One region of the Bacillus sp. 1A genome, then DNA from elsewhere that is predicted to be linked to it. Evidence: riboswitches for the same ligand, from Rfam matches in the RefSeq annotation. Region 1 holds a riboswitch; each other region holds the start of a gene.

What was found. A riboswitch is a leader RNA that binds a small molecule or an ion and turns the genes downstream of it on or off. The one in region 1 is predicted to bind S-adenosylmethionine.
Region 2: linked by a shared signal. The riboswitch ahead of ACUN0F_RS26435 (YezD family protein) and the one ahead of metK (methionine adenosyltransferase) in region 1 are both predicted to bind S-adenosylmethionine.
Region 3: linked by a shared signal. The riboswitch ahead of ACUN0F_RS05895 (bifunctional O-acetylhomoserine aminocarboxypropyltransferase/cysteine synthase) and the one ahead of metK (methionine adenosyltransferase) in region 1 are both predicted to bind S-adenosylmethionine.
Region 4: linked by a shared signal. The riboswitch ahead of ACUN0F_RS26365 (Na+/H+ antiporter NhaC family protein) and the one ahead of metK (methionine adenosyltransferase) in region 1 are both predicted to bind S-adenosylmethionine.

What each region holds. Positions count from the first base shown of each region.
Region 1 is NZ_JBQYLZ010000001.1:1,823,327-1,826,511, reverse strand. It holds gene ACUN0F_RS09125 (hypothetical protein) at 258-437, shown strand; gene ACUN0F_RS09120 (hypothetical protein) at 444-623, shown strand; gene metK (methionine adenosyltransferase) at 665-1,864, opposite strand; SAM riboswitch class I at 2,034-2,155, opposite strand; gene pckA (phosphoenolpyruvate carboxykinase (ATP)) at 2,384-3,185, shown strand, end outside.
Region 2 is NZ_JBQYLZ010000001.1:5,172,956-5,176,140, reverse strand. It holds gene lysA (diaminopimelate decarboxylase) at 136-1,452, shown strand; SAM riboswitch class I at 1,570-1,678, shown strand; gene ACUN0F_RS26435 (YezD family protein) at 1,751-1,894, shown strand; gene ACUN0F_RS26430 (phosphoadenylyl-sulfate reductase) at 1,981-2,685, shown strand; gene sat (sulfate adenylyltransferase) at 2,724-3,185, shown strand, end outside.
Region 3 is NZ_JBQYLZ010000001.1:1,171,136-1,174,320, reverse strand. It holds gene ACUN0F_RS05895 (bifunctional O-acetylhomoserine aminocarboxypropyltransferase/cysteine synthase) at 1-1,223, opposite strand, end outside; SAM riboswitch class I at 1,317-1,421, opposite strand; gene ACUN0F_RS05890 (chloride channel protein) at 1,741-2,973, shown strand; gene ACUN0F_RS05885 (YjjG family noncanonical pyrimidine nucleotidase) at 3,014-3,185, opposite strand, start outside.
Region 4 is NZ_JBQYLZ010000001.1:5,159,984-5,163,168, forward strand. It holds gene ACUN0F_RS26365 (Na+/H+ antiporter NhaC family protein) at 155-1,471, opposite strand; SAM riboswitch class I at 1,566-1,671, opposite strand; gene ACUN0F_RS26370 (DUF402 domain-containing protein) at 1,792-2,310, opposite strand; gene gltP (glutamate/aspartate:proton symporter GltP) at 2,377-3,185, opposite strand, start outside.

The DNA of each region.
Region 1 (3,185 bases):
TATTTATCCATATAAAGGAGCTTTACATGATTCAAAATATAAAACGATCCGTACCCATTATACCATTCCTAATTATATTATCCCTTTTTCAATGTATCGCTTACGAATTCGATATTAACTTTTTAAAATTGCATGTACTTTTGCCTGATGGTGGTATTCGTTACTATTTGACTAGCACATTAATTCCTCTCACACTTGCCTATATAATAGATTTTATTTTTAAACGTTCTATCTCTAAATAAGGAGGTCTACATATTATGGAACTTTATAAAAAATTAACAACAACATTTATCCTCTTATTTGTCGCTTCAATCACTGTCGGCTTTTCCTTAAAAAGCGCAATCCCATACGCTACATTAGTAAGTATTATATTCGCAACACTATTTTTACTCAGCAGTGCCTTTTGCGCGGGTAAAGCACGTCAAATGAAAGGTTGATTACATATGTTCCAGAAGAAACCAATCCTTTGTAAATCATGTGAAAAGGAAATACAAACGTATGAAAAAGCATGGATTCATATGCCCTTTCCAGCAAGTGGTATGACTAATATGAAAAAGTATATTGAGCTAGACGGCGAAGTGTATTGTAGCTCATGCATTCAAATTAGAAGTAAAACAAAATAAAAAAAGCTTTGCGCTCACCGCGCAAAGCTTTTTTTCATATATTATAGACCAGCTTGCTCTTTTAAAGCTGCAGCCTTGTCTGTACGTTCCCATGTTAGGTCTACATCAGTACGTCCGAAGTGGCCGTAAGCTGCTGTTTGTTTATAAATTGGGCGACGTAAGTCTAGCATTTTAATAATACCAGCTGGGCGAAGATCGAAGTTGTTACGAACTAGTTCTACTAGTACGTCTTCAGATACTTTACCAGTCCCGAATGTATCAACTGAAATTGATACTGGTTGTGCTACACCAATTGCGTATGCAAGTTGTACTTCTGCTTTGTCAGCAAGACCAGCTGCTACGATGTTTTTCGCAACATAACGAGCTGCATATGCTGCAGAACGGTCAACTTTCGTTGCATCTTTACCAGAGAATGCACCGCCACCGTGGCGAGCGTATCCACCGTAAGTATCAACGATGATTTTACGTCCTGTTAAACCAGCATCACCTTGTGGTCCACCAATTACGAAGCGGCCAGTTGGGTTAATGAAGAATTTCGTTTCTCCATCCATTAATTCTGCTGGAACTACAGCTTTAATTACATGCTCTTTTAAATCGCGATCGATTTCTTCCCATGTAACATCTGGATGATGCTGTGTAGAAATTACGATTGTATCTACACGTACAGGTTTACCATTTTCATCATACTCAACTGTAACTTGCGTTTTTCCATCCGGACGTAAGTATGATAATGTGTCATCTTTACGTACTTCAGTTAAACGGCGAGCTAATTTGTGAGCAAGCGAGATTGGAAGTGGCATTAATTCTTGTGTTTCATTACATGCGAAGCCAAACATTAAACCTTGGTCTCCCGCACCAATTGCCTCAATCTCAGCGTCAGTCATTAGACCTTCGCGTGCTTCTAGCGCTTGGTCAACACCCATAGCGATGTCAGCAGATTGCTCATCGATAGATGTTAAAACTGCACAAGTTTCTGCATCGAATCCGTATTTTGCGCGTGTGTAACCAATGCCTTGAATTGTTTCACGAACGATTTTTGGAATATCTACGTAAGTAGAAGTCGTAATTTCCCCCGCTACCAATACTAAACCAGTTGTTACAGTTGTTTCACAAGCTACACGTGCATTTGCGTCCTTTGATAAGATCGCATCTAAAATTGAATCAGAAATTTGGTCACAAATTTTATCTGGATGTCCTTCAGTTACAGACTCAGATGTGAACAGATGACGTTTTTTTGTCATGTGGTAAACCTCCCTACAGTAATTGTATATATTGTACGGAACTCATCCTTAATTTGCCACAAACTGCGACATACATTTATTCTCCCACACAAGCATACAGAAAAACCTTTCCTACTTTACATAGAGGAAAGGTTTAATTTGCTACTTGCATACTGCTTTTTGCCCTTTGCTCTTATCGTTCGAGACCGTTAGCCTCGCACAGGTTTTAGCACCTATTCACCTGTATTTACCACTACAAATGAGGTTGCTGGGCTTCATCGGGCCTGTCCCTCCGCCAGCTCGGGATAAGAGAGTATCCGTCCCAACCTATACTAAAGAAATGATATTCATTTGTCAATTAATATTCACATTTTCCTGAAAGTTTTTCTCAATACGCCTGGAATGAAATATTAATAAGGAAATAATACATTCACACAAACAAAAAGAAATAAATAGTATACATTATTTATATAATTGTGTTATACTCTTGTTGGGGATTACGAGAAATATTTCATTAAATGAAAAGGATGGTATATAAATATGAGTACTGTGAATGTCCAAATTGGTTTACACGAATTATTGAACGGAAGCAATGCACAGATTCAACTAAGTGTTCCGCAATTAGTGGAAAAAGTATTAATGCGAAATGAAGGGAAATTAACTTCTACTGGTGCCGTTTCTGCTTCAACAGGAAAATATACAGGACGTTCTCCTAAAGATAAATTTATTGTGAAAGAAGCATCGGTTGCTGACAAAATTGCTTGGGGAGCAGTGAATCAGCCGATCTCTGAAGAACATTTTAATAAATTATATACTAAAGTTTTAGAATACTTAAAAGAAAAAGAAGAGTTATTCGTCTTCAATGGATTTGCAGGTGCTGACCGCAATTACCGCCTACCAATTCAAGTTATTAACGAATATGCATGGCACAATTTATTTGTACATCAATTATTCATTCGTCCAACTGAAGAAGAATTAACAACTCATGAATCAGAGTTCACAATTGTTTCTGCACCGAATTTCAAAGCTGATCCAGCTGTTGACGGTACAAACTCTGAAGCATTCATTATGGTTTCATTCGAAAAACGTATCGTACTAATTGGTGGTACAGAATACGCTGGAGAAATGAAAAAATCAATCTTCTCTATTATGAACTTCTTACTACCTGAACAAGATATTCTTTCTATGCATTGCTCTGCAAACGTAGGTGAAGAAGGCGACGTAGCACTATTCTTCGGTTTATCTGGAACAGGTAAAACAACATTATCTGCTGATCCACACCGTAAATTAATCGGTGATGATGAGCATGGTTGGTCTGATAACGGTGTATTCAATATTGAAG
Region 2 (3,185 bases), 3.3 Mb from region 1:
TTTTCAATATATATTTTTCCTAATAAGAAACGCGTGTGAACATTGTTCCGCGCGTTTTTTGTCTATCTAAAAGCGTGCTGCAATGAATAGAAGATTGGGGTTATGAGTTTTAGAGGAAATAAGGGAGGAATTCAAATGTATTTACACGGCACAAGCCGAATCAATGGGCAAGGACACTTAGAAATTGGAGGGTGCGATACGACGCAGCTAGCAAAACAATACGGAACACCACTTTATGTATACGATGAAGAGTCAATTCGAGGAAAGTGCCGCGCGTTTCATCGTGCGTTTAAAGAAAGTGGTTTCTCTTATCAAGTAGCATATGCAAGCAAGGCGTTCTTGTGCATGGAGATGTGCCGAGTGGCTCGTGAAGAGAATATGTCATTAGATGTTGTTTCTGGAGGAGAATTATATACTGCGCTGCAAGCAGGATTTCCGGCATCACGCATTCATTTTCACGGAAATAATAAAACAGAAGAAGAAATTGTGATGGCTCTTCAGGCAAATATTGGTTGTTTTGTCGTAGATAATTTCTTGGAATTAGAAATTTTGCATGATTTAGCAGTGCAACATGGGAAATTTGTGAACATATTAATTCGTGTAACGCCCGGAGTAGAGGCGCACACACATGAATATATTACAACAGGCCAAGATGATTCGAAATTTGGATTTGGCGTGTCAAATGGTCAAGCGATGCAAGTGATTGAGATTGCTTTACAAAAATCAAATTATAACGTGTTAGGGATTCATTCACATATCGGATCACAAATATTTGAAACGGCCGGCTTTGTGCGAGCGATTGAAGTTCTTCGTCAATTTTTAGAACAAGTGAGAGAGCGAACAAACTATGTAGTAAAAGTGCTAAATGTAGGCGGAGGATTCGGAATACGCTACACAGAGTCAGATACACCATTAACTCTTGAGACATATGTGCGAGCTGTAACAAGTGCGGTGAGGGAACAATTTACGGTATGTAATTATCCCTTGCCAGAAATATGGGTTGAACCAGGCCGTAGTATTGTAGGGGATGCTGGAACGACAATTTATACAGTCGGATCTGTGAAAGACATTCCTGGTATTCGGAAATATGTATCAGTGGATGGTGGGATGACTGATAATTTAAGACCTGCTTTATATAACGCTCGTTATGAAGCGATGTTAGCGAATCGAGGGAATGATGAGAATGAGGAACTTGTTTCGATTGCTGGGAAGTGCTGTGAGAGTGGAGATATGTTAATTTGGGATATCACTCTACCGAAAGTTGCTTCAGCCGATTTACTAGCAATTTCTTGTACAGGGGCATACGGGTACTCGATGGCGAATAATTATAATCGGATTCGTAGACCAGCTGTCGTCTTCGCGAAGGGCGGCACATCACAAATTGTTGTAGAGCGTGAAACATATGAAAATATTATTGGGAACGATCGCATACGTATTAAAGAACTTGTTTAAATGAGGAAAAAGGAGTTGTTCGGATGGGCAATTCCTTTTTTATAAAATAAAATAATTAAAATATATCGGAAAACTAGGATTGAAAAAAATCAGAATTGTGATAAAATACAAATACAAAGCTTATCAAGAGAAGCTGAGGGAACTGGCCCGACGAAGCTCGGCAACCTGCTTATAGAAAGCAAGGTGCTAAATCCAGCAAAATGGAATCCATTTTGAAAGATAAGGTAAAATATATTACCGAACAGTCTTTTCGAAATGGGAAAGATTTTTTTTATGAATAAAAAGGGGGGCTGTTCGCGTGAGTGTACGGGAACATTTTGAGGAAGTATCTGAGAAAATTCAAGCGATGCTTGCTGATATGAAATATGGTTCAATTACAATTGTTGTGCAAGATGGGAAAGTCATTCAATTAGAGAAAAGTGAAAAGGTACGTTTAAAGTAAAAAGCGCTGACTAGAAAAACTAGAGGCGGTTTTAACCTATTATATTAGGTTAAAACCGCCTTTTTGCTTTTACAGGGGGAAAGAACATGTTGACGTATGAAACGTGGGAAGAAAATAATGTTTCATTTTCAGAAGAAGATGAAACGAAAGGCGCGCTATCAGTATTAAGTTGGGCTTATAAAGAATATAAAAGTGAAATTGTATACGCATGTAGCTTCGGAGTGGAAGGGATGGTATTGCTGCATCTTATAAACCAAGTAAATCCATCTGCTAAAGTTGTATTTTTAGATACGAATGTTCATTTTCAAGAAACGTATGAATTAATTCAAAAAGTGCGGAAACGATTTCCTTCATTAAATATTATAGAAAAACAGCCGGAACTTACGCTTGATGAACAAGCGAAGTTGCATGGTGAGAAATTATGGGAAAGTAATCCGAACCTTTGTTGTAAAATTAGAAAAATTTTACCGTTAGAAAAATCATTAGCAGCGGAAAAAGCGTGGATATCGGGTTTAAGGAGGGAACAATCAGAAACGCGTAAGCATACAAAGTTTATAAATCAAGATCATCGCTTTCAATCTATTAAAGTTTGTCCACTCATTCATTGGACGTGGAAAGAAGTGTGGCGGTATGTATACAAACATAGCTTGCCGTATAACCCGCTACATGATGTTGGATATCCAAGCATTGGGTGTGAGAAGTGTACGTTACCTGTAGGTGAGGGTGGCGATTCGAGAGATGGTAGGTGGTCTGGGAAAGTGAAAACAGAATGTGGTCTTCATTACCAATAAGATGAATTTGAAAATAAAGCTAAGAGAGGAAATAGAAAATGAGTACAAGAAACGAATTAATAAATCGTATAGACGAGACTTACGACTTATCACAAATCGAAAAAGAAATTGAACTAGACAACATTTCGTTAAGTGATTTAGAGCTATTAGCGACAGGGGGATATAGCCCACTTACTGGTTTTTTAGGAAAGAAAGATTATGATTCGGTCGTAGAAACGCTTCGCTTAGCAAACGGGAGCGTATGGAGTATACCGATTACATTACCAGTAACAGAAGAAGTAGCAGAGAGTCTGAAAGCTGGAGAGGAAGTAAAACTTGTTAATGCTGAAAATGTATATGGTGTCATTCAAATAGAAGATATTTTTGTGCCTGATAAGGAAAAAGAAGCGTTACTTGTGTATAAAACGACGGATGAGGCTCATCCAGGAGTGAAAAAATTATATGAACGACCGAACGTTTATGTCGGGGGAGCCATTATTCTTACAAAACGCTTTGAAAGT
Region 3 (3,185 bases), 650 kb from region 1:
ATACCAACCGATAAACGAATTAAATCTGATGTAACGCCAGCTAGACGCTGATCTTCAGCACTTAATTGTCTATGCGTTGTGCTAGCAGGATGTATAACACAAGTTCGTGCATCCGCTACATGCGTTACGAGAGTTGCTAGTTTTACATTTGCGATAAATTCTTTCGCTGCTTCTAATCCGCCCTTAATGCCGAATGTTAAAACACCACTAGCACCTTTTTTCAAATACGTTTGTGCTAACGAGTAATTTTCATTACTATCTAATCCCGGATAATTCACCCATTCAATACGTTCATGGTTAGCAAGCCACTTAGCAACTGCGAGAGCATTTTCACTATGACGCTCCATTCTTAAATGCAGCGTTTCTAAGCCGATATTGCTAATATACGCATTGAATGGGCTCATACAGTTTCCGTAGTCTCTTAATAATTGAACACGCGCCTTCACAATATAAGCTGCTGCACCAAAATTTTGAACGTAACTTACGCCGTGATAACTTGGATCCGGTTCAACAAGTTCAGGATATTTCCCATTTGTCCAATCGAAGTTCCCTCCGTCAATGACAATACCGCCTAAAGAGCTTGCATGACCATCAATATATTTCGTCGTAGAATGAACGATAATATTTGCTCCGTGCTCAAATGCTTGGCATAAATAAGGAGTTGCTAATGTATTATCCACGATAAAAGGTACTTCTAACTCTTTCGCTGCATCTGAAAATTCTTTGAAATTTAAAACGTTCATCGCTGGATTTCCTAACGACTCTGCATAAACAAGTTTCGTCTTATCATTAGCAAGGGCCACAATTTCATCAGCACTTAAATTCGGATTAAAGAACGTAACGTCAATACCAAGCTTACGCAAACTCACTCCAAATAAATTAAACGTTCCGCCATAAACTGTGGAAGAACAAAGCAAGTGGTCTCCGCTACTACAAATATTTAAAACAGCAAGCATAATGGCAGCCTGCCCAGAAGCCGTTGCAACAGCTCCTACACCACCCTCTAAATCCGCTAACTTTTGCTCAAATGCAGCTAAAGTAGGGTTTCCAATACGCGTATATATATATCCTTCTGCCTCTAAATTAAATAGCGCTGCTAAATCATCTGAAGTATCGTATTTATACGTTGTACTTTGATAAAGTGGTAAAACACGCGGTTCACCATTCTTTGGTGTATAGCCACCTTGCACACAAATTGTTCCTTTTCCCCATGATTCTCCCATCTCTCATTCTCCTTTCTTTTATACAAAATAAAAAAACTGCTCCTTTCCTGAAAACAAGAAAGGAGCAGTTTGAAAACACGCTCTAAAGGCTCTTTCTTATCTTTCAGGATTATTACCTGCAGGATTTGGCACAATTCCGTTATACGGCTGTTGCCAAGGTTTCATCGGGCCTGTCCCTCCACCTTTTCTTGATAAGACTATGCAATTACCGTTGATTTTATAGCAATAATTTCCTAATGTCAATCAGTTTTTCTGAATGTTCTAAATTAAACGTAAAGAATTTGACATGCATAACAAAAGAAATATATTCCATATTCATTTAAAAAAGACCTTTTAAAACCCACGATTACTATATAAAATTAAGTAAGTAGTTTAACTGTATACATTTCAAACTCTCACGAGACCTCAATATATTGAATAAGCCAACCTCTCAAAAAGATACTATACATATTCATTTCATTTCACAGTAGCATATTTAATCCTTTTGACATTAAAACTTACATAACGGAGGTATAACATGACAAACACAAAGGACATGCACTATATACTCATCCTATACGGCATTCTTTTAGGCTCTATAGTAGGAGCTACAGTCTGGCTATTTTTAGTTACAATAAATATCGGCATTCACTTTATTTGGGGATACTTACCTACTATTTTCTCTTCTCCCCCGTATTACACTATTTGTGTAACAACTATCGGTGGTATTCTCGTTGGTTTAACCCAAAAATACTTCGGCACATATCCACGTCTTATGCCGGAAGTGATGAGTGAATATAAAAAAACAGGTAGAATTGAATACCTTTTTGTACATAAAGCTACTTTAACTGCGATTATCGTTTTAATATTTGGAGCTAGCTTAGGTCCCGAAGCAGCACTTGTTGGAATTATCGGTGGACTTTGTACATGGGTAGGGGATCGCTTTACATTCGCCTTAAAAGGAATGAATGAACTAACAGAGGTTGGAATTGGTGCTACTTTAAGTGTAATTTTTAACGCGCCATTATTCGGTTATTTAGCGCCAAATGAAAATGAGGGTGAGCAAATTAACGAATTTTCTAAAGGAAAAAAAGCAATTGTATATTTAGCTACCACTTTCGCTGGCTTTTCTGTTTATTTATTACTTAGTAAATTCGATAATCGCGGATCCTTTATCGTTGATTTTGGGGAAGGTTCCCTTTCTCTTAATGAATGGATCGCCTTTCTACCACTTGCTAGTATTGGTGCTATAGTTGGTTTCTTTTATTTCAAATTTGAATTCACATTAGAGAAATTAATCCATCCCTTCAGGGAATACAAACTATCACTTAGTATTATCGGTGGTATTTTATTAGGAATTACAGGAACTGTTCTCCCGTACACATTATTCTCAGGAGAACACCAATTAAAAGATTTAGTCGTTGAATGGAGTCATTTATCCTTCTGGGTATTACTTCTTTCAGGTGTTTTAAAATTATGTATTACTGCCGTTTGTTTAAATACAGGTTGGCGCGGTGGACATATTTTCCCAATTATATTTGCTGGATCTAGTATCGGATATGCTATAGCTTCCATTATCCCGATAGATCCAATCGCTTCGGTAGCCATCGTCACGACAGCAATTTCAAGCTATGCATTAAGAAAACCAATTGCTATAACATTACTATTACTCATGTTTTTCCCGCTCAATTTACTATTACCGATGCTTGGAGCGGCAGCGATTGGTAATGCATTTCCACTTCCTAAAAACAACGAAGCTACAAACGAATAAAAATAGGCAGTAGGGACAAAAGTTCCACTGCCTATTTTTATTACACACGTTGCTTCAATAACGCATATAACTCTTCAAAATTTTGCACTTCATATGTTGGCACAATCTCGCTATTATTTGATTTCTTTTCTGGATTAAACCAACAAGTATCAATTCCCGCTACATATCCACCTTTAATATCAGCACTTAACGAATCCCCAATAATGAGTCCT
Region 4 (3,185 bases), 3.3 Mb from region 1:
GTTTTCGACTCAGACTTAAGACTGAGTTGCATTCAGCCTTTTGTAAAAATATGCGGTAGGGATAGGATGATTCACTCTTTTATCGCACATAAAAAGCCGTACAGAGAACATTCTCTATACGGCTTTGGTTACTATTCATAAACTTCATTTTAAATTATGCTGTTTTATGATACTCTTTCTTTCCCGCTACTTTAGAAAACCTCGGGAAACCAATTAATATAGAAATAATTCCACATACTCCAACTAAGATCGGATAAAACGCATATGGTAACAATTCAATCGGAGATAACGCCGCAAATCCTGCTGCCGTTAACATTTGCGCACCGTATGGAATTAACCCTTGCACACAACATGAGAAAAGATCTAATACACTCGCTGATTTACGAGGATCAATTTCATATTGATCTGCAATGTTTTTCGCAAGTGGACCTGTAAAAATAATAGAAATCGTATTATTCGCTGTACACATATTCGTCATACCTACTAAACCAGCGATACCGAACTCTGCTCCTTTTTTCGAACGAATGTTACGAGTTAAAATATTCATTAAATATTGAATACCACCATTATATTGAATCAGTTCGACCATACCACCAATTAAAATAGCAAGTAATACTAACTCCATCATACCGCCCATTCCAGTCGTTACACTTTTAAAGAAACTCTCTAACGTGTAACTTCCATCTAAAAGACCTATAACGCCGGATAGTACAGTTCCACCAGTTAACACAATAAGTACATTCCAGCCAAGCAATGCTGTAATAAGTACTCCTGCATACGGTAAAATCTTTATCCAGTCAAAGCTATGCGCTTTAATCTGCGTATCGCTCCCTAAAGTAATGATTACTAATAGTACAATTGTAATAATAGCCGCTGGTAATACAATTAAAAAGTTCGTTTTAAACTTATCTTTCATTTCTGTTCCTTGTGAGCGTACAGCTGCGATTGTTGTATCTGAAATAAATGATAAATTATCACCAAACATCGCTCCGCCAACAACGGTAGCCATCGTAAGTGCAATGGAGATATCAGTTTGCCCACTAATACCTACAGCAATTGGTGCTAATGCAGCAATTGTTCCCATTGAAGTTCCCATTGCTAATGAAATAAATGCCCCTATAACAAAAATTCCAGCTACGATAAATCCTTGCGGTAAAATGGATAACGCTAAGTTAACTGTAGAATCAACGCCGCCCATCCCTTTTGCCGTTTCAGAAAACGCTCCTGCCAGTACAAAAATTAAAACCATAATCATAATATCCGGGTTCCCTGCACCTTTAGCGAATCGTTCTACTTTTACATTAAAACTTTCTTTACGATTCATTGCTAAAGCGACTCCTACAGCAATTGAAATTGCTACAAGTATCGGCAATTTATAGAAATCACCTGTAATAATTCCAGAACCAATAAATAGCGCCAAAAATATCCCAAGTGGTAATAAAGCCAAACCATTTCCTCTCGTTTCTTTCAAAGTACCATCTCTCCCTAGTTTCAACCTTTTTCTAATGAATAACAAAAGACCTCTTCCAATGAGAAGAGGTCTTATACATCTATAAGGAACGCTCTTCTCATCTTTCAAGCACATGCTTGCTGGATTTGGCACAGCACTCTGAAATCGAGTCCGCTGCCGAGGCATCGTAGGGCCAGTCCCTCCGCCTCTCTTTATAAGAAGGTTTCATATTTATTTTTTAATAATAATTTCTTCCCTAACTTTACTCGCTTACAAAACAAAAGTCAATTATTTTTTGTATAGATTTTTTTGGTAATTATACAAAAATTTGAATACAACAATCATTTTAACTTTTTGATTTCTTCTTCCAATATTGAAATCCAATAAAATTCGCTATTTTTCATTGCATCTATTATCCATTTCGTAGTGTACCAAGCTAACTTATACTCTTCTTTTGTAACATCGCCACTTTTATAAGCATCCTCTAGCTCATCTTCATCCAATATATACATTTTACCGTTCGGTAATAACACTACATCTAAATATAAATCATCAAAATACGGTAAACCACGGTCGTCAATTTTATATTCTTTCGCCACATCGATATAATATTGCACTAATTTTTTCTGATCATCTAACATAGCTGTAATCGCAAAGTTTTTCCCGTCTATGAAATATTGAATCCACGTATATTGATTCCCTGCAATACAAAGTTGTTTACCATCATATTCTTTACAACTAGGTTCTCTTACCTTTTTTATTTCTAATATTCCTAGCATTCCTTCTTCTACTTGCTTAACCGTATAATCCTTCTCTATTAGTCGCTTCCACGAAGAACCGTCACCATATTTACGTTTCATTACGTCCGCTTCCCTTCTATATAGAAAAGCCCCCACATATTATGTGAGAGCTTGTTCAAATTATAATTAAGCTGCTTGCTTATTAGAAATTTCTTTCAAGTAGGCTTGTCCTTTTTCAGCGTCATACTGACCTTCCCACTTAGACATAACTACAGCTGCTAAAGAGTTACCTACAACGTTAACTGCTGTACGAGCCATATCTAAAATACGGTCAATACCAGCGATAAAGGCTAAACCTTCAGCTGGAATACCTACTGTACCAAGTGTCGCTAATAATACAACGAATGATACGCCCGGTACACCCGCAATACCTTTTGATGTAACCATTAATACTAGTAATAATGTAATTTGTTGTGTAATGGATAAATCAATACCGTACATTTGCGCTAAGAAAATAGCTGCAATTGCTTGATATAAAGTTGATCCATCTAAGTTAAATGAATAACCTGTCGGAATAACGAAAGATGTAATTGCCTTCGGACAACCGAACTTCTCCATTTTCTCCATGATTTTCGGTAAAACTGTTTCTGAACTTGCTGTAGAGTATGCTAAGATCAGTTCGTCTTTTAAAATTTTAAAGAATTGGAAAATGTTAATTCCAAATATTTTCGCTGTAAGTCCTAGTATGACTACAACGAAGAAAATCATCGCACCATATACAACTATGACTAATTTCCCTAATGGAATTAATGAAGATAAACCAAACGTCGAAACTGTTACACCAATTAATGCGAATACACCAAACGGTGCAAATTTCATAACTTGGTTAGTCACGTAAAACATCGCATCTGCTACACCTTGGAAAAATTGAAGAACCGGTCTTCCTCTTTCACCAATCGCCGCAACTCCTAAACCAAATAGTACAGAGAAGAAGA